DNA from 3 places in the Kitasatospora sp. NPDC058032 genome. Region 2 is predicted to be linked to each of the others. Evidence: riboswitches for the same ligand, from Rfam matches in the RefSeq annotation. Region 2 holds a riboswitch; each other region holds the start of a gene.
The links. A riboswitch is a leader RNA that binds a small molecule or an ion and turns the genes downstream of it on or off. The one in region 2 is predicted to bind thiamine pyrophosphate.

Region 1 (5,881 bases), on a different contig from region 2:
CAGCTACCTCCGGAGCCCCATCGTGACCTCCTCCAGCCACCGGCCGGCCAACCCGATTGACGTGGAGGACGTGCGCGAGCGCGTCAACGCGGCCCTCGTCGGCTTCATGGACGGCCAGTCGGCCCTGCTCGGCAAGGTCTCCCCACAGCTGGAGCCGGTCACCGAGGCGCTGCGCGACTTCCTGCTGGACGGCGGCAAGCGGCTGCGCCCGGCGTTCTGCTACTGGGGCTGGCGCGGCGCCGGCGGCCCGGCGGCGGGCGAGGGGATCACCCGTGCGGCAGCGGCCCTGGAACTGCTCCAGGCCAGCGCGCTCGTCCACGACGACCTCATGGACCGCAGCGACACCCGCCGCGGCCTGCCCTCCGTGCACCGCCGTTTCGAGGCGATGCACCGCGAGCGCGGCTGGCGCGGCGACCGCGAGCAGTACGGCGCCTCGGCGGCGGTGCTGCTCGGCGACCTGCTGCTGATCTGGTGCGACGAGCTGTTCCTGAACTCCGGCCTGGACCCGGCGGCGGTGCTGGCCGCCAAGCCGATGTTCGACCTGATGCGCACCGAGGTGATGGTCGGCCAGTACCTGGACGTGCTGGAGCCGGTCGCCGGGGACTCCACCGACCAGGGCGCACTGGACCGCGCGCAGACCGTCCTGCACTACAAGTCGGCCAAGTACACGATCGAACGGCCGCTCCAGGTCGGCGCCCTGCTCGCGGGGGCCCCGCCCCGGCTGGTGGAGGCGTACGGGGCGTTCGGCCTGCCACTGGGCGAGGCGTTCCAGCTGCGGGACGACCTGCTCGGCGTGTTCGGCGACCCGGCGGTCACCGGCAAGCCGGCCGGCGACGACCTGCGCGAGGGCAAGCGGACGCTGCTGGTCGCGCACGCGATGCGGGGCCTGCCGGCCGCCGAGGCACGGCACCTGGACGAGCGGCTGGGCGCGCCGGACCTGACCGCCGGGGAGGTCGCCGGGCTGCGCGAACTGGTGGCCCGCAGCGGCGCGCCGGAGCGGGTGGAGCAGCGGATCGAGGAACTGCTGCGCCAGGCGCTGGCCGCGCTGGACGAGGCGCCGCTGGCGGACCCGCGGGCCCGGGAGACGCTGCTGGCGCTGGCCGAGGCCGCCACCGTCCGCAAGTACTGACCCCTCCGCACAGGCGCGGGGGCGGAGCGGACGGCGGCGGCCCCGGTCGGTCAGTGGGCGCGCAGCCGGCGGGCGAACTCGGCGGCCGCGGCCCCCGGGTCGTCCGCGGCGGTGACGGCCCGGACGACGACCACCCGGCGGGCGCCGGCGGCCAGCACCTCGTCCAGGTTGCCGAGGTCGATGCCGCCGATGGCGAACCACGGGCGGTCGGTCCCCAGCTTCGCCGCGTACTCGACCAGGCCCAGGCCCGGCGCGGGGCGTCCGGGCTTGGTCGGGGTCGGCCAGACCGGACCGGTGCAGAAGTAGTCGACGCCGGGCTCGGCGGCGGCCGCGTCCACCTCGGACTCGGCGTGGCAGGACCGCCCAATCAGCACGTCCTCGCCGATGATCGCCCGGGCGGCGGGCACCGGCAGGTCGTCCTGCCCGAGGTGCAGCACGTCGGGGCCGGCCGCGTGGGCGACGTCGGCGCGGTCGTTGACGGCGAGCAGCTTGCCGTGCCGGCGGCAGGCGTCGGCGAAGACCTCCAGCGCCGCCAGTTCCTGCCGGGCCTCCAGGCCCTTGTCCCGGAGCTGGACGATGTCGACGCCGCCGGCCAGCGCCGCGTCCAGGAACTCGGCGAGGTCGCCGCGCTCGCGCCGGGCGTCGGTGCACAGGTACAGCCGGGCGTCGGCGAGCCGCTCCCGTCGGTCCGTCACAGCGCCATCGCCTGGGCGCGGCGCTTGACCTCGGTGGCCCGGTTCTCCCAGAGCGCCTGGACGGGGGTGCCGGGCAGCGACGGGTCCTCGCTGAACATCCACTCGAGGATCTCCTCGTCGCTGAACCCGCTGTCGCGCAGCACCGTCACCGTGCCGACCAGGTGCTTCACCGGGCCGGTCTCGTCGATGAACGCCGCCGGGACCTGCAGCGACTTGTTGGGGCCGCGGCGGACCGCGATCAGGTCACCCTTCTTGACCATGTTGCGGACCTCGGTGACCACCAGACCCCACTTCTCGGAGATGTCGGGGAGGTACAGCCACGCGGGGACCAGGGCTTCAATCTTGGCTTCGATCTCACTCACAAGCACCAGACTGCCACCTCGGCGGCCCGCCGCGCACCAACCGGGTCCGCCGCCCGGCGCTACCCGGCGGCCAGGGCCGACTTCAGCGGGACCGCCGGGTCGGCCGCGCGGGCCGGGTCGAGCACGGCGCCGCGCTCGATCAGCCGCCGTCCCTGGGTCAGGTCGCGCGGCCGGTCGACCGCGAGCAGCGCCCGCAGGGCGCCGTCGCGCAGCCAGAGCACCGACCAGCCGGCGTCCGACGGCGAGCCGCGCCACAGCAGCTCGTCGCCCGCCCCGTGCCGTCCCGCGTACTGCGCCATCCGGCCGAACTGCTCGGACCAGAAGTACTGCACCGGGTCGTACGGCGGCGCGTCCGTTCCGAGCAGGGTGGCGGCGACGGCCTCGCCGGACTGCAGCGCGTGGTCCCAGTGCTGGACGGTCAGCCGGGCGCCGGAGCGCGCCGAGGGGTAGCTGACGCAGTCGCCGGCCGCGAGGACGCCCTGCACGGTGGTGCGCAGCCGCTCGTCCACCAGCACGGCGCCGGCCGCGTCCAGGGCGACCCCGGTGCCGGCCAGCCAGCCGGTGGCCGGGCGGGCGCCGATGCCGACCACGACCTCGTCGGCGGGCAGGTGCGAGCCGTCGGCGAGCAGCACCGCGCCCGGTTCGACGGCGGCGACACCGGTGCCGCAGCGCAGGTCCACCCCGGCCTCGGCGTACCAGGCGGCCATCGCCCGGCCGACCTCGGCGGGCAGCGCGCCGGGGACGGGTGCCGGGCCTGCTTCGACGACGGTCACCTCGCAGCCGGCCGCCCGGGCGGCGGTGGCCACCTCGGCGCCGATCCAGCCCGCGCCGACCAGCACCAGGCGCAGGCCGGGGCGGAGCAGGGCGCGCAGCGCCAGCGCGTCGTCCAGGGTGTGCAGCAGGTGGGCGCGCTCGGCGCCGGGCAGGGCGCGCGGCTCGGCGCCGGTGGCGATCACCAGCGCGTCGTACGGTTCGTCCCCGGCGTCGGTGTGCAGCAGGCCCGCGCCGCCGGGGCCGCCGGCGGTGAGTCCGGTGGCGCGGCGGCCGGTGAGCACTTCGACGCCGAGCTCAGCGAAGTCGAGGTCGAGGGCGGTGCTGTCGGCCTTGCCGAGCAGGACGTCCTTGGAGAGCGGCGGCCGGTCGTACGGCGCGTGCGGCTCCTCGCCGACCAGCGTGATCCGCCCCTGCCAGCCGTCGCGCCGCAGCACCGCGGCGCACTGCGCCCCGGCCAGCCCGGCGCCCACGACGACCACCCGATCCGTCTGTCCCGTTCCGTTCAGCTCAGCCACGCCCGTCACTGTACTGAGCCCGGTCCCGGGTCCGAGGTCCTAGGCCCTTCCCCGCCCCCTCTCGCGGGCACCTTCAGGGGGCGCACCCCCCGGAGTTAAGGTGGGGGCACCATCACGGGAGCCCGGCGCACCGGGCTGAGAGGCGGGCTGGCACGGCCCGCGACCGTCCGAACCTGATCCGGGTCATACCGGCGAAGGGAGAGCAGCTTTGACACGCCTGGTACGGGGCGCCCATGCCGAGGTGCTGGTCATCGGCGGTGGGATCATCGGCCTCGTCGTCGCCTGGCGGGCGGCCCAGCGCGGGCTGCGCGTCCTGCTGATCGACCCCTGGCCCGGCCACGGTGCCGCCCAGGTCGCGGCGGGCATGCTCGCCCCGGTCACCGAACTCCAGTACGGCGAGGAGCCGCTGCTGCGCCTCGGGATGGCCTCCAACGAGCGGTACGCGTCCTTCGCCGCCGAACTCACCGAGGCGAGCGGCGGCCGGGACATCGGCTACCGGCAGTGCGGCACCCTCGCCGTCGCCCTCGACTCCGACGACCGCGCGGAACTGCGCGAGCTGCACGCCTTCCACCAGCGGCTCGGCCTGGACTCGCAGTGGCTCACCGGCCGCGAGGCCCGCCGGCTGGAGCCGATGCTCGCCCCGGGCGTGCGCGGCGGCCTGCACGTCACCGACGACCACCAGGTGGACGGCCGCCGGCTGGCCGAGGCCCTGCTGCACGCGTGCGAGCGGGCCGGCGTGGTGGTGCACCGCACCGAGGCCACCGAGCTGCTGGTCGAGCACGACCGCGCGACCGGCGCCCGGCTGGCCACCGGCGAGAGCGTCACCGCCGACCGGATCGTGCTCGCGGCCGGCTCGCGCAGCCACCTGCTGCCCGGCCTGCCCCCGGGCGTGCTGCCGGCGATCCGCCCGGTCAAGGGGCAGGTGCTGCGGCTGCGGGTGCCCGAGGCGTACCGGCCCTTCCTCTCCCGCAACGTGCGGGCCGTGGTCCGCGGCGGCCACCTCTACCTGGTGCCGCGCGAGAACGGCGAGCTGGTGGTCGGCGCGACCACCGAGGAGCAGGGCCACGACACCACGGTCACCGCCGGCGGGGTGTACGAGCTGCTGCGCGACGCGCACGAGCTGGTCCCCGGCATCACCGAACTGCCACTGGTGGAGACCGGCGCAGGGCTTCGCCCCGGCTCGCCGGACAACGCGCCGCTGCTCGGCCCGACCGCGCTGCCCGGCCTGGTCGCCGCCACCGGCCACTACCGCAACGGCGTCCTGCTGACGCCCGTCACCGGCGACCTGCTGGCCGACTACCTGGCCACCGGCACCCTGCCGGAGCTCGCCCACCCGTTCTCCCCCACCCGATTCACGAAGGTCCCGGCATGAGCCCCCGCACCAGCGACATCCCCCTGAGCGTCAACGGCGAGCCCCGCGAGGTGCCCGCCGCGACCACCCTCGCCGAGGTGGTCGCCACCCTCAGCCAGGCGCACTCCGGCGTCGCCGCCGCCCTGAACGAGGCCGTGGTGCCGCGCGCCGAGTGGCCGCGCACGCCGCTGTCGGCGGGCGACCGGATCGAGATCCTCACCGCCGTCCAGGGAGGCTGACCGATGGCCGACGACCTTCTCACCATCGCCGGGACGTCCTTCTCCTCCCGGCTGATCATGGGCACCGGCGGCGCCCCCAGCCTGGAGGTCCTGGAGCAGGCGCTGCGGGTCTCCGGCACCGAGCTGACCACCGTGGCGATGCGCCGGGTGAACGCCGGCACCCAGGGTTCGGTGCTGGACGTGCTGAGCCGCAACGGCATCCGGGTGCTGCCCAACACGGCCGGCTGCTTCACCGCCGGCGAGGCCGTGCTGACCGCCCGGCTGGCCCGCGAGGCGCTCGGCACCGACTGGGTGAAGCTGGAGGTGATCGCCGACGAGCGGACCCTGCTGCCGGACCCGATCGAGCTGCTGGACGCCGCCGAGACCCTGGTCGACGACGGCTTCACGGTGCTGCCGTACACCAACGACGACCCGGTGCTGGCCCGCAAGCTGGAGGACGTCGGCTGCGCGGCGATCATGCCGCTGGGCTCGCCGATCGGCTCCGGTCTGGGCATCCGCAACCCGCACAACTTCCAGCTGATCGTGGAGGGCGCGGGCGTCCCGGTGATCCTGGACGCCGGTGCCGGCACCGCCTCGGACGTCGCGCTGGCGATGGAGCTGGGCTGCGCCGCGGTGATGCTGGCCTCGGCCGTCACCCGCGCCCAGGACCCGGTGCTGATGGCCGACGCGATGCGGCACGCCGCCGAGGCGGGCCGGCTGGCCCACCGGGCGGGCCGGATCCCGCGCCGGTTCCACGCCGAGGCCTCGTCCGCGATGGCCGGCCGTGCCGACCTGGACACCCGCGAGCACCCGGCGTTCTGACGGTCCGTTCCGGGC
Region 2 (5,881 bases):
CAGGACCGAGCCGGAGAACACCGGACGCCGCCCCCGAAGGTCAGCCTCCGGGAGCGGCGTCTGCCACGACCGCGTGCGTGCGTCAGTCCGCCAGCGGGAGGTAGACCTTGTTGCCCTGGGCCGCGAACTCGGCGGACTTCTCAGCCATGCCCGCCAGGGCCTCGGCGTCGAAGTCGCTCTGGACCGCGGAGGAACCGTCGCCGTGCTCGTCACGGATCTTTTGACTGATCTTCATCGAGCAGAACTTCGGGCCGCACATCGAGCAGAAGTGGGCGGTCTTGGCGGGCTCGGCGGGGAGGGTCTCGTCGTGGAAGGCGCGGGCCGTCTCCGGGTCGAGGGCCAGGTTGAACTGGTCCTCCCAGCGGAACTCGAAGCGGGCGTCGGAGAGGGCGTCGTCCCAGGCCTGGGCGCCGGGGTGACCCTTGGCGAGGTCGGCGGCGTGGGCGGCGATCTTGTAGGTGATGACGCCGGTCTTCACGTCGTCGCGGTTGGGCAGGCCCAGGTGCTCCTTGGGGGTGACGTAACAGAGCATCGCGGTGCCCCACCAGGCGATCATCGCGGCGCCGATGCCCGAGGTGATGTGGTCGTAGCCGGGCGCTACGTCGGTGGTGAGCGGGCCCAGGGTGTAGAAGGGGGCCTCGTCGCAGATCTCCTTCTGGAGATCCATGTTCTCCTTGATCTTGTGCATCGGGACGTGGCCCGGGCCCTCGATCATCACCTGCACGTCCCTGGCGCGGGCGATCCGGCCCAGCTCGCCGAGGGTCTGCAGTTCGGCGAACTGGGCCTCGTCGTTGGCGTCGGCGATCGAGCCGGGGCGCAGGCCGTCACCGAGCGAGAAGGTGACGTCGTAGCGGGCGAGGATGTCGCAGAGTTCCTCGAAGTTGGTGTAGAGGAAGTTCTCCCGGTGGTGCGCCAGGCACCAGGCGGCCATGATCGAGCCGCCGCGCGAGACGATGCCGGTCTTGCGGCGGGCGGTCAGCGGCACGTAGCGCAGCAGCACGCCGGCGTGCACGGTCATGTAGTCGACGCCCTGCTCGCACTGCTCGATGATCGTGTCGCGGTAGACCTCCCAGCTCAGCTCCTCGGCCTTGCCGTCGACCTTCTCCAGCGCCTGGTAGAGCGGCACGGTGCCGATCGGCACGGGGGAGTTGCGCAGGATCCACTCGCGGGTGGTGTGGATGTTGCGGCCGGTGGAGAGGTCCATGACGGTGTCGGCGCCCCAGCGGGTGGCCCAGGTCATCTTCTCCACCTCCTCCTCGATCGAGGAGGTGACGGCGGAGTTGCCGATGTTGGCGTTGATCTTCACCAGGAAGTTGGTGCCGATGATCGCCGGCTCGACCTCGGGGTGGTTCACGTTGACCGGGATGACGGCGCGGCCACGGGCGACCTCGTCGCGGACGAACTCGGGCGCCAGGCCCTCGCGCAGGGCGACGAACTCCATCTCGGGTGTGACGACGCCGCGCTTGGCGTACCCGAGCTGGGTGACCGCGGCTCCGTCGCGGCCGCGCAGCGGGCGGCGCGGTCGGCCGGGGAAGACCGCGTCGAGGTTGCGCAGGTCGCCGCCCCGCGGCGAGGTGTGGCGGATGCCGTCGTCCTCGGGGCGCGCCTCGCGGCCGTCGTACTCCTCGACGTCGCCGCGCCGGCGGATCCAGGCGTCGCGCAGGGCGGGCAGGCCGCGCCGCACGTCCGGCTCGTGGTCCGGGTCGGTGTACGGCCCGGAGGTGTCGTACAGCGGGACGGTCTTCCCGTTGGTGAGCACGACCTCGCGGTACGGCACGCGCAGGTCGGGGCGGGACCCCTCGCGGTGGGCCTTGCGCCAGGCCGGGGCCGGGTAGCCGCTGCCCGCGCTGGTGACGGCGTCCCCGGGGCCGGACTGGGGCCGGGCAGACTGCGGCTGTGCCTCAAAGGTGGTCATCGGACCTCAAACTCCCTACGCCGGCATTACCCGGTCAGGTTCCTGCGGTCGACGCAGCCGCCGGTCCGTCCGTCGACGTCCCGTTCAGCGCCCTCTCAGCCCGGTGCTCCGAGCTCCCGCGTCCGCAGGCGGTGTTGCCCGCGCATGACGTCCAACACCGTAGCGAGCCGATCGCCGGAGGTCCAGAGCGGGTCCGGGAGGGGGAACGTCGAGGTCCGGACGGTGAACGGGGGGCGCGGAGCCGCCGCTGCGGGCAGACTGGCTCCGTAGCGGACGAGGCGAGGAGGCCGGCGTGGTCGGGAGCACGGGGCGGGTCACCGGGGCGGTTGGCGCGGGGCTGGTCGGTGAGGTGATGGTGCACGTGCCGGAGCGTCAGGGCACCGAGGCGTTCCTCGCCTACCTGGCGGTGCCGGGCGAGCGGCTGACGGTCGGCACGCCGGTGGTGGTGATCGAGTACCAGCCGCCGAGGACGGTGTACGTGGCGCCGATCGGGCCGTGACACGCCGATGACCCCCCGGTGACGACCTTGTGACGGTCGGTCATGTCACGTCCCTTTCCTCCGGATCGGCCGGGGCGGACAATCCGATTCGGCGCATCTCCTGCGCTCGAAGGGGGAGTTGAACCATGGGACTCATCATCGCCGGGGCAGCCGTCGCGGCACTGATCACCGGAATCACGCTCTTCAAACTCATGTGGCGGGTGGCCGAGCCGAACGAGGCGCTCATCATCTCCGGTTCCCGGCACCGCACCGAGGGGGTCGGCGACGGTCTGGGCTTCCGGATCGTCACCGGGCGCGGCACCCTCGTCACCCCCGGCCTGCAGGGGGTCCGGCGGCTCTCGCTGGACCTCAACGAGGCGGAACTGAACGTCGAGTGCGTCACCACGCAGGGCATCCCGGTCCGGGTGAAGGGCGTGGTGATCTTCAAGGTCGGCGACGACGAGGTCTCGATCGCCAACGCCGCCCGCCGCTTCCTGGACCAGCAGAAACTGATCAGCCAGCGCGTGCACAACGTCTTCGCCGGCCACCTGCGCTCGATCGTCGGCGGGCTCACCGTCGAGGACATGATCCGCGACCGCGAGCGGCTCACCGGCGAGACCCGGGCCGCCTCCGGGCTGGAGATGGAGAAGCTCGGGCTGATCATCGACACCCTGCAGATCCAGGAGATCATCGACCCGACCGGCTACATCAAGAACCTCGCCATCCCGCACGCCGCCGCCGTCCAGCGGGACGCCAGGATCGCCCAGGCCGAGGCGGACCGGCTGGCCACCGAGGCCGAGCAGGAGGCGGCCGCCCGCAAGGCCGAGGCGACCCGCAACAGCGAGATCCAGCAGTCCTCGTACCAGGCCGAGATGGACACCGCCACCGCCCGCGCCCGGCAGGCCGGACCGCTGGCCGACGCCGCCGCCCGGCAGCAGGTGGTGGTCGAGGAGACCCGGGTCGCCGAGTTGGAGGCGCAGCGCAAGGAGCAGCAGCTGCAGATCGACGTGCGCAAGCCCGCCGACGCCCGCGCGTACGACACCCGCACCAGCGCGGAGGCGGCCCGCGACGCGCGGATCTCGGCCGCGCAGGCGCAGGCCCGGGAGACCGAGCTGGCGGCGGCCGCCGAGGCCAGCCGGGTGCGGGTCGCGGCCGAGGCGGACGCCGAGGCCACCCGGGTGCGCGGGCTGGCTCAGGCGGAGGCGACCACGGCGACCGGACAGGCGGAGGCGTCCGCCGCCGAGGCGCGCGGTCTGGCCGACGCCTCGGCGGCGCGGGCGATCGGGCTGGCCCGGGCGGAGGGCATCAAGGCCCGCGCCACCGCCCTCGCCGAGAACCAGGACGCGGTGGTGGCACAGGAGTTGGCGGAGCAGTGGCCGCAGATCGTGCGGGCCGCCGCGGAGTCCTTCGGCAACGTCGAGCACATGGTGCTGCTCAACGGGGCCGACGGGATGGGCGAGTTGTTCGCCAAGGCGCTGGCGATGGGCGGCACCGGGCTCGGGCTGGCCCGCCAGCTGTTGTCCACCGTCGGCCCGGACGGCGCCGCCGCCCCGGCGACCGCCGCCCCGACGGCCGTCCCGGTTCCGGTGGACGCGGTGCCCGTGCCGGCGGACGCGGTGCCGGTGGACGCGGTCCCCGAGGAGGACTGAGCGGTTGGGTAGCCCGGTCCCGCCCGCCTGAGTACCCGTACTCAGGCGGGCGCGGCCGGGCGCGCCGGACGATGGGGCCATGCAACCAGCAGCCATCGCGCGGATCGGCATCACCGCCGCCGGAGCCCAGCTCCCCGCCCGCCGACTGACCTCCCGGCAGCTCCAGGACGAGATCACCGCCGGCGGCCGGCTGAACCTGCCGGAGCGGACCCTGGAGAAGGCCACCGGCATCCTCACCCGGCACTTCGCCGCCGACGGCGAGTACGCCTCCACGCTGGCCCTCGGCGCCGCCCGACGCGCCCTGGACGCCCGCGGGCTGCACCCGCTCGACGTCGACCTGCTGCTCTTCGCCTCCGCCACCCGGGACGTCGCCGAGCCCGCCACCGCGCACCTCGTGCAGGCCGAACTCGGTTCCCGCGCCCACGCGTTCGACGTCAGCAACGCCTGCAACAGCTTCCTCAACGGAATCGACCTGGCCCGGGCGATGATCCTGGCCGGCCGGGCCCGCCGGGCCCTGGTGGTCACCGGCGAGACGCCCAGCCGGGCGATGCGCCGCGACCCGGGCGGAGCGGCGGAGTTCCGCGACGGCTTCGCCGGCTACACCTTCGGCGACGCGGGCGCCGCCGTGGTCGTCGAGGCGGTCGAGCGCGGCGGCATCCTGGACGTCGAGACCGAGACCGCCTCCGAGCACTGGCGGATCGGCGGCATCCCCGGCGGCGGCTCGCGCCACCCGCGCGGCGACGAGTACAGCTACTTCCGGGGCGGTGGAAAGGAGTTGCGCGGGGTCTTCGAGAAGATCGGGCTGGACATCCTGGCCCGGGTGGCCGCCCGCACCGGCCTCGGCTGGGACGACTACGCCCGGGTGCTGGTGCACCAGGTGACCGTGCCCTACCTGGAGCGGTTCGTCGAGGCCACCGGGGTCCCGGAGGAGAAGCTGGTGGTCACCGTGCCCGAGCTCGGCAATGTCGCCAGCGCCACGATAGGCATCCAACTCGAACGAATACGCGGGGAGTTGACGCCCGGAGACAAGGTTCTGATGCTCGGCCTCGGCGGCGGCGTCAGCCTGATGACGATGGTCTGGGAGGCGTCGTGACCGCGCTGTGGGTGGTCGTCCCCGCCTACCGGGAGGAGGCCCGGATCGGCGGCACCCTGGCCGCCCTCGCCGCCCAGCGGGACCGGGACTTCACCCTGCTGGTCGCCGACAACGGCTCCACCGACGGCACCGTGGCGGCCGTCCGTGCCTTCGCCGCCCGCGCGCCGTTCCCGGTCGAGGTGCTGATCGAGCCGGAGAAGGGCGTCGGCTCCGCCGTCGACACCGCGTTCCGGCACGCCATCGCGCACGGCGCCACCCTGCTCGCCCGCACCGACGCCGACTGCCTGCCCGAGCCCGGCTGGACGGCCGCCGCCCGGGCCGCGATGCTCGGCGGCGGCGGACTGGTCTGCGGCCGGGTCACCGCCCGCCGGGACGAGCACGGGCCCGCCGGGCGCGCCGTCTTCCTGGTGCTGGTCGCGCTCGGCGCGTTCTTCGGCCGGATCCGGCCCGCGCACCGGCGCCGGCACGGCTACCTCACCCGGTACCGGATGCACGCGGGCAACAACATGGCGATCACCGCCGAGCTGTACCAGGCGGTCGGCGGCATGCCGCGCCGGCCCTCGCCGACCGACCGGACGTTCATCAACCGGGTCCGCCGGCACACCACCGCGATCGTCCACCGCCGCGACATGGTGGTGCAGAACTCGACCCGGCGGATCCGCGCGTACGGGGTGGTCGGCACCGCCCGCTGGTACCTGGAGCGCGGTGCCGGCGCCCGTGCCGTCGACGTCCGCTGACCGCCGCCC
Region 3 (5,881 bases), 360 kb from region 2:
GCATCTTGTACGCCGCCACGAGGCCGGCCGAGGCGACGAACCTGCGGCTCGTCGACTGCACCCTGCCGGACAGTGGGTGGGGCGAGCTGGTGCTCGGCAGCAGCTCGCCCCGGGTCGGGTCGCGTTGGACGAACGACGGTCAGTCGCACGAGGAGCGCGGCCTCAAGCGGCGGGCCCGGAACGCCACCCGGGAGGTGCCGATCCCACCTGTGCTGGTCCAGTTGCTCCGGGAGCACATCGACGCGTACGGGGTGACGCCGGACGGCCGGCTGTTCCGGGCAGCGCGTGGCGGGCGGCTGCTGACCAAAGAGACCTCAGCCGTCTGGAAGCGGGCCCGGGAGATCGCCCTCTCCCCGAGGGAAGTGAAGACCAAGCTCGCCGAGGTGCCGTACTCCTGCCGGCACACCGCTGTCTCCGGCTGGCTGGCGGCCGGGGTGGACCAGACCGAGGTGGCCCGGCGGGCGGGGCACAGCGTGGCGGTCCTGCTCCGGTTCTACGCGAAGGTCATCAACGGGCGGCAGGAGCGCGCGAATGGCCTGATCGAGCGGTTCCTCGACGGCGAGGAGCCCTCCTCGTAGGGCCCGGATCCGTTCCACAGGTGTTCCACACAGGGTGGTCCGGAGGGGCATCCGGGTGGGACAGCCCGGGACGGGATCGAAAAGGGCGGGTATCGGCCTGAAGTCGATACCCGCCCTGATCTGGGCGTTCTCCAACAGCGGAGAGCGTGGGATTCGAACCCACGGTACGGGGTCACCGCACGACAGTTTTCAAGACTGTTCCCTTAGGCCGCTCGGGCAGCTCTCCAGGCGGAGGTCAGCCTAACGGGTCCGGCGGGGTTCGGTGCACAGGGTTTCCGGGGCGGGTCGGGGGTCAGTTGTCGCCGACGCGGCTGCCGAGGGTGACCTTGGTGGTGGCGGTCTGGCCGTTGCGGGTGTACTCGACGTCCACGGTCTCGCCCGGCTTGTGCGTCCAGATCTTGCTGACCAGGGCGGGGCCGTTCTCGATCGGGCTGCCGCCGAGCTTGGTGATGACGTCGCCCGGCTTGAGGCCGGCCTGGTCGGCGGCGCCGCCCGGGGTGACGGCCGGCTGGCCCTGGACGTCGCGGGTCTGGATCTGCGCGCCGTCGCCCTTGTAGTCGTCGTTGCGCAGGACGTCGAGCTTGGCGTAGACCGGCTTGCCGGTCTTGATCAGGGTGTCGGCCACCCACTTGGCCTGGTTGATCGGGATCGCGAAGCCGAGGCCGATGGAGCCGGCCCGGCCGTTGCTGGAGGCGTTGGACTGGATCGCCGAGTTGATGCCGATCACGCCGCCGGCGGAGTCCAGCAGCGGGCCGCCGGAGTTGCCGGGGTTGATGGAGGCGTCGGTCTGCAGCGCGTTCATGTAGGAGGCCTGCGCGCCGGTCTCGTCGCCGGAGGCGACCGGGCGGTCCTTGGCACTGACGATGCCGGTGGTGACGGTGGACTCCAGGCCGTACGGGGCACCGATGGCGATGGTGGAGTCGCCGACGTTGACCTTGTCGGAGTCGGCCAGCGGAAGCGGCGTCAGCTTCTCCTTGGGCGGGTTGTCGAGCTTGATGACGGCGACGTCGTAGCCCTCGGCGCGGCCCAGCACGGAGGCGCCGTAGGAGCTGCCGTCGGCGAACTTGACGGTCAGCTTGCCGCCGCTGGAGGCGGGCGCGACCACGTGGTTGTTGGTGAGGATGTGGCCCTCGGTGTCGAAGACGAAGCCGGTGCCGGTGCCGGACTCGCCGTTGCCCTGGGCCTTGATGGTGACGACGCTGGGCAGCGCCTTCTGCGCGATGCCGGCGACCGAGCCCGGGGCGGGCTCGTTCTTCTGGGTGTTGTTGGCCTGGACGGTGGTGGAGCTGCGGTCGGCCTTGGCGCTCACCGATTTGCCGTCGCGGTCGGCGACGGACACGCCGACCGCGCCGCCGGCCACGCCGGCCACCAGGGCGACGGCCGCGACCAGGGCGATCAGGCCGCCGCGCTTCTTGCGCGGGCCGCCGGGGACCGGCGCGCCGGGGTACTCGCCCGGGTAGCCGAGCGGGCCGCCGGGACCACCGGGGGCCCCGGGCGCGCCCGGGGTGATGTCGTGGGCGGTGCCCCAGCCGCCGAGCGGCTGGCCGGCGCCGAACGGGTGGTGGTGCTGGCCGGTCGCGCCAGGGGCCTGCGGGGCGCCTGGGGCGGCGAACGGGTCGTGCGCGACGGGCGCCGGGGGCACCGGCGTGCCCGGGGCCGGGGTGGCGTACGGGTTGTCGCCGTACGGGGCGGGGGCCTGCGCGGCCGGGGCCGCGGGGGCGGCGGGCGGCAGGACCGGCGGCGGCGCGTCCAGGTACCCGGGCTCGGCGGCCGGGGCCGGCGCGGCGGGTGCCTCCGGGGCGCCGACCTTGCCGAACGCCAGCGTGGGCGTGAACCCGCCGGAGCCCCCCTCGGCGGGCGGCTGGGGCGGCTGGTCGACTGCGGGCGTCGGTGCAGAAGCGGGGGCGGGGCCGGCCGCAGACGGCAACGCCGGACCGTCAGAAGCGGAACCCACCACCCCCTGGCCGCCGGAGGGCTGCTCCCCCTGCGGCCCGGTGGACCCAACCTCGCGCTCGGTGCTCACGGACGACCTCCATAGCTGACAGGACCAACAACCATAGTTTTTCGCACACCCGATTCGATTGCCGTAAGGACCCTTCTGAAGAACTCATAAGAATCCTTAGCCGGGCCAGACGGCCGCCGAAGCGCCGTACCCGACACGACCCGTCTTGGCGTTCCCCCCGACGGCGACTAGCCTGTCGCTCCGAACTGACACGCGGGAGCTTGGACCGACCAGGCTGAGAGTGCGCCGGTCGACCGTACGCCACGGAGCTCGTGGGCGGCTGTCGAGGGGGCGCAGACCGCCGGAACCTGTCCGGGTAATGCCGGCGTAGGGAGAAATCGGCCATGCCGTCCGCTTCGTCATCCTCGTCCTCCGGCGCGCCCGCGTCCCGGAACGTCCCCCCGCCGCAGGACGCCGCGGGCACCGCTCCCGGTTCCCCCGACGGGGACACCGCGCGGACGGCCACCGCCGTCCTGGAGCCCCCGGCCCGCACCGAGGCGCCGCTGGTGCTGGACACCGAGCCGCCCCGCACGCTCGGCTTCCGCGACCACTTCGCGCTCTGGATGAACCTCGGCGTCTCGCTGATCGGCTTCACCACCGCCGCGACCGTGCTCGGCGCCGAGGGCGAGGAGCTGTCGCTGGCCGCCGCGGTGACCGCGATCGTGGCCGGCACCGTGGTCGGCACCGCGATGCTCGGTGTGGCCGCGCTGATCGGCGCGCGGACCGGCGCGCCCGCCATGGCGAACCTGCGCGGCCTGTTCGGCACCCGGCTGTCCTACGTGCCGACGGTGCTCAACATCGTCCAGTGCATCGGCTGGGGCGTCTACGAGCTGCTGACGATCGCGCTCGGCGCGCAGACCGTGACCGGCACCGAGGGCTACCGCTGGGTCTTCGTGGTGCTGGCCGGCGCGCTGACCACCGCGCTGACCATCTGGCCGCTCGGCGCCATCGCGGTGCTGCGCCGCTTCGTCGCCGCCGCGGTGGCGGTCGCGATGGTGTACTTCACCGTCCAGCTCGGCCGGCACGGCGTGCCGGACCCGGGTGCCGGCAACTGGCACGGCTTCCTGCGGGCGACGGACTCGATGATCGCGGTGTCGATCTCCTTCGTACCGCTCGCCGCCGACTACACCCGGCACTCGCGCACCCCGCGCTCGGCGTTCTGGGGCAGCTTCTCCGGCTACACGATGGCGCAGGTCTGGTGCTACGTGCTCGGGCTGATGGCGCTGCTGCAGGCGGACGGGAACCCGGAGCGGATCTTCGACTCCTTCCTGGGCGTCTGGGCCGGCTGGCTGTTCCTGCTGGTGCTGGTGCTGCGCGAGACCGACCAGTCCTTCGCCAACGTCTACTCGACCGCGATGTCGATCCACAACCTGCTGCCGAAGGTCGACCGCCGGGTGCTGACGGGCGGCACCGGTGTGCTGATCACCGTGCTCGCGCTGCAGATCACCGCGTTCACCGACTCCTACTACGCCTTCCTGGGGCTGATCGGCTCGGTCTTCGTGCCGATGTTCGCGGTGCTGGCGGTCGACTACTTCCTCGGCGCCGGGCGGCGCGGCTGGGACCTCTCCGCCGACGCGCCGTCCCGCTGGCTGATGCTGCTGCCGTGGGCGCTGGGCTTCGCCACCTACCAGCTGATCGCGCCGACCGCGGTGGCCGGCTGGTGGACGGACCTCTGGACCTCCGCGCAGGAGGCGCTGCACTTCACCCCGCAGGAGTGGACCTCGGCCTCGCTGTTCGGCTTCCTGGTGCCGGCCCTGGCCACCTGGGCGCTCACCCCGCTCACCCGGGCCCGCGGCGCCGTCGCGCGCTGACCCGCTCCGCGGGCGCCGAGGCGGAGGCGGACACGGAGGCGAAGACGGCCCCCCCGGGTTGGGACCGTCTTCGCCTCCGCTTCACTTGCGCGGCCTATCGTGTACGGCGTGACCAGCCCTGATGTCTCGCCCGTGACGGCCCGCACCGCACCGCCCGTCCAGGTGATCGCCCACCGCGGTTCCTCGTACGCCCTTCCCGAGCACACCCTCGCCGCCTACCGCCAGGCGCTCACCGAGGGGGCGGACGCCCTGGAGTGCGACGTGCGGGTGACCGCCGACGGGCAGCTGGTCTGCGTGCACGACCGGCGGATCGGCCGGGTCTCGGACGGCCGGGGCACGGTGTCCGCGATGACCCTGGCCGAGCTGGAGGCGCACGACTTCGGCGCCTGGAAGACCGGCCGGCCGAGCGAGGACCCGGAGCTGCGCGGGGTGCTGCGGCTGGAGAGCCTGCTGGAGCTGGTGGTGGACTGCGGGCGTCCGGTGGACCTCGCGATCGAGACCAAGCACCCGGTGCGGTTCCGCGGCCGGGTGGAGTCCGAGCTGCTGCGGGTGCTGGACCGGTTCGGGATCGGCGGCGCGGGCGGTGGCGGTGGCGCGGGCGGTGGCGGCGCGGGCGGCCACGGCGTCAACGCCCGGATCATGAGCTTCTCCTCGCTCGCGCTGGCCCGGGTGGCGGCGGCCGCGCCGCAGTACCCGCGGGTGTTCCTGTTCGAGCGCGGCCTGGTGCTGCGCGGACGGCTGCGCCCGGGCGCGCCGCTGCCGGGCGGGGCGCGGATCGCCGGTCCCGGCATCGAGCTGGTGCGGGCCCGGCCGGGGTTGGTGACCAGGCTGCGCGAGCTGGGCCACCAGGTGCACGTGTGGACCGTGGACGAGCCGGCCGACGTCGAGCTCTGCCTGGAGCTCGGGGTGTCGGCGATCATCACCAACCGCCCGGCGGAGGTCCTGGCCCAGCTCGGCCGCTGAGCCCGGACACCGGAGCCGTCGCCCGGAGCCGTCGCCGGACCCGCCGGCAGACCCGGTGGTAATCGCGGGGTACGTGGTACCGCTGTGGTGAACCGTTCAACCACCATCGGCCGTTGATCGGCTTGGTAGGGACTCAAACCTTTCGGCGACGATTTCTGCCGCAATTCATACAGTTTCACGACGCAGGGTGAGCGTCGAATCACCTCTCGCGCACCGACGGTGGACGGCCGTCAAATGTGCGCGAGGGATCGCCGCACGGTCGTTTCCGACGTATTGCCAAGGGGCATCCATCCCTCGGCATACGCTGAAGGAGGTCCGGGGGTGGCGTTGATGGTGGCGCGTGAAGTGCCGACTTCATCGACCATGGCAGTGCCGCACGGCCCAGCGAGTGTCGGGGTCGCACGGCGCCGGCTGCGTCGAGATCTGGGAGACCGCGAGATACCGGAACCGGTCATTGATGATGCGGTTCTGATCCTTTCCGAACTTTTGAGCAACGCTTGTCGCTACGCCCGACCGTTGGGCCCGCT

Region 1: another riboswitch for thiamine pyrophosphate. It lies ahead of thiO (glycine oxidase ThiO); the one in region 2 lies ahead of thiC (phosphomethylpyrimidine synthase ThiC).
Region 3: another riboswitch for thiamine pyrophosphate. It lies ahead of ACFVUH_RS07840 (purine-cytosine permease family protein); the one in region 2 lies ahead of thiC (phosphomethylpyrimidine synthase ThiC).

What each region holds. Positions count from the first base shown of each region.
Region 1 is NZ_JBHVRK010000002.1:432,451-438,331, forward strand. It holds gene ACFVUH_RS04870 (polyprenyl synthetase family protein) at 23-1,129, shown strand; gene thiE (thiamine phosphate synthase) at 1,180-1,824, opposite strand; gene ACFVUH_RS04880 (Rv2175c family DNA-binding protein) at 1,821-2,186, opposite strand; gene ACFVUH_RS04885 (NAD(P)/FAD-dependent oxidoreductase) at 2,246-3,475, opposite strand; TPP riboswitch at 3,583-3,689, shown strand; gene thiO (glycine oxidase ThiO) at 3,684-4,847, shown strand; gene thiS (sulfur carrier protein ThiS) at 4,844-5,065, shown strand; gene ACFVUH_RS04900 (thiazole synthase) at 5,069-5,866, shown strand.
Region 2 is NZ_JBHVRK010000004.1:368,587-374,467, reverse strand. It holds gene thiC (phosphomethylpyrimidine synthase ThiC) at 83-1,915, opposite strand; TPP riboswitch at 1,911-2,045, opposite strand; gene ACFVUH_RS09505 (hypothetical protein) at 2,208-2,414, shown strand; gene ACFVUH_RS09500 (flotillin family protein) at 2,540-4,042, shown strand; gene ACFVUH_RS09495 (ketoacyl-ACP synthase III) at 4,122-5,135, shown strand; gene ACFVUH_RS09490 (glycosyltransferase family A protein) at 5,132-5,872, shown strand.
Region 3 is NZ_JBHVRK010000004.1:6,696-12,576, forward strand. It holds gene ACFVUH_RS07825 (DUF3987 domain-containing protein) at 1-578, shown strand, start outside; tRNA gene ACFVUH_RS07830 (tRNA-Ser) at 717-804, opposite strand; gene ACFVUH_RS07835 (S1C family serine protease) at 871-2,601, opposite strand; TPP riboswitch at 2,784-2,931, shown strand; gene ACFVUH_RS07840 (purine-cytosine permease family protein) at 2,925-4,391, shown strand; gene ACFVUH_RS07845 (glycerophosphodiester phosphodiesterase family protein) at 4,524-5,354, shown strand; gene ACFVUH_RS07850 (hypothetical protein) at 5,871-5,881, shown strand, end outside.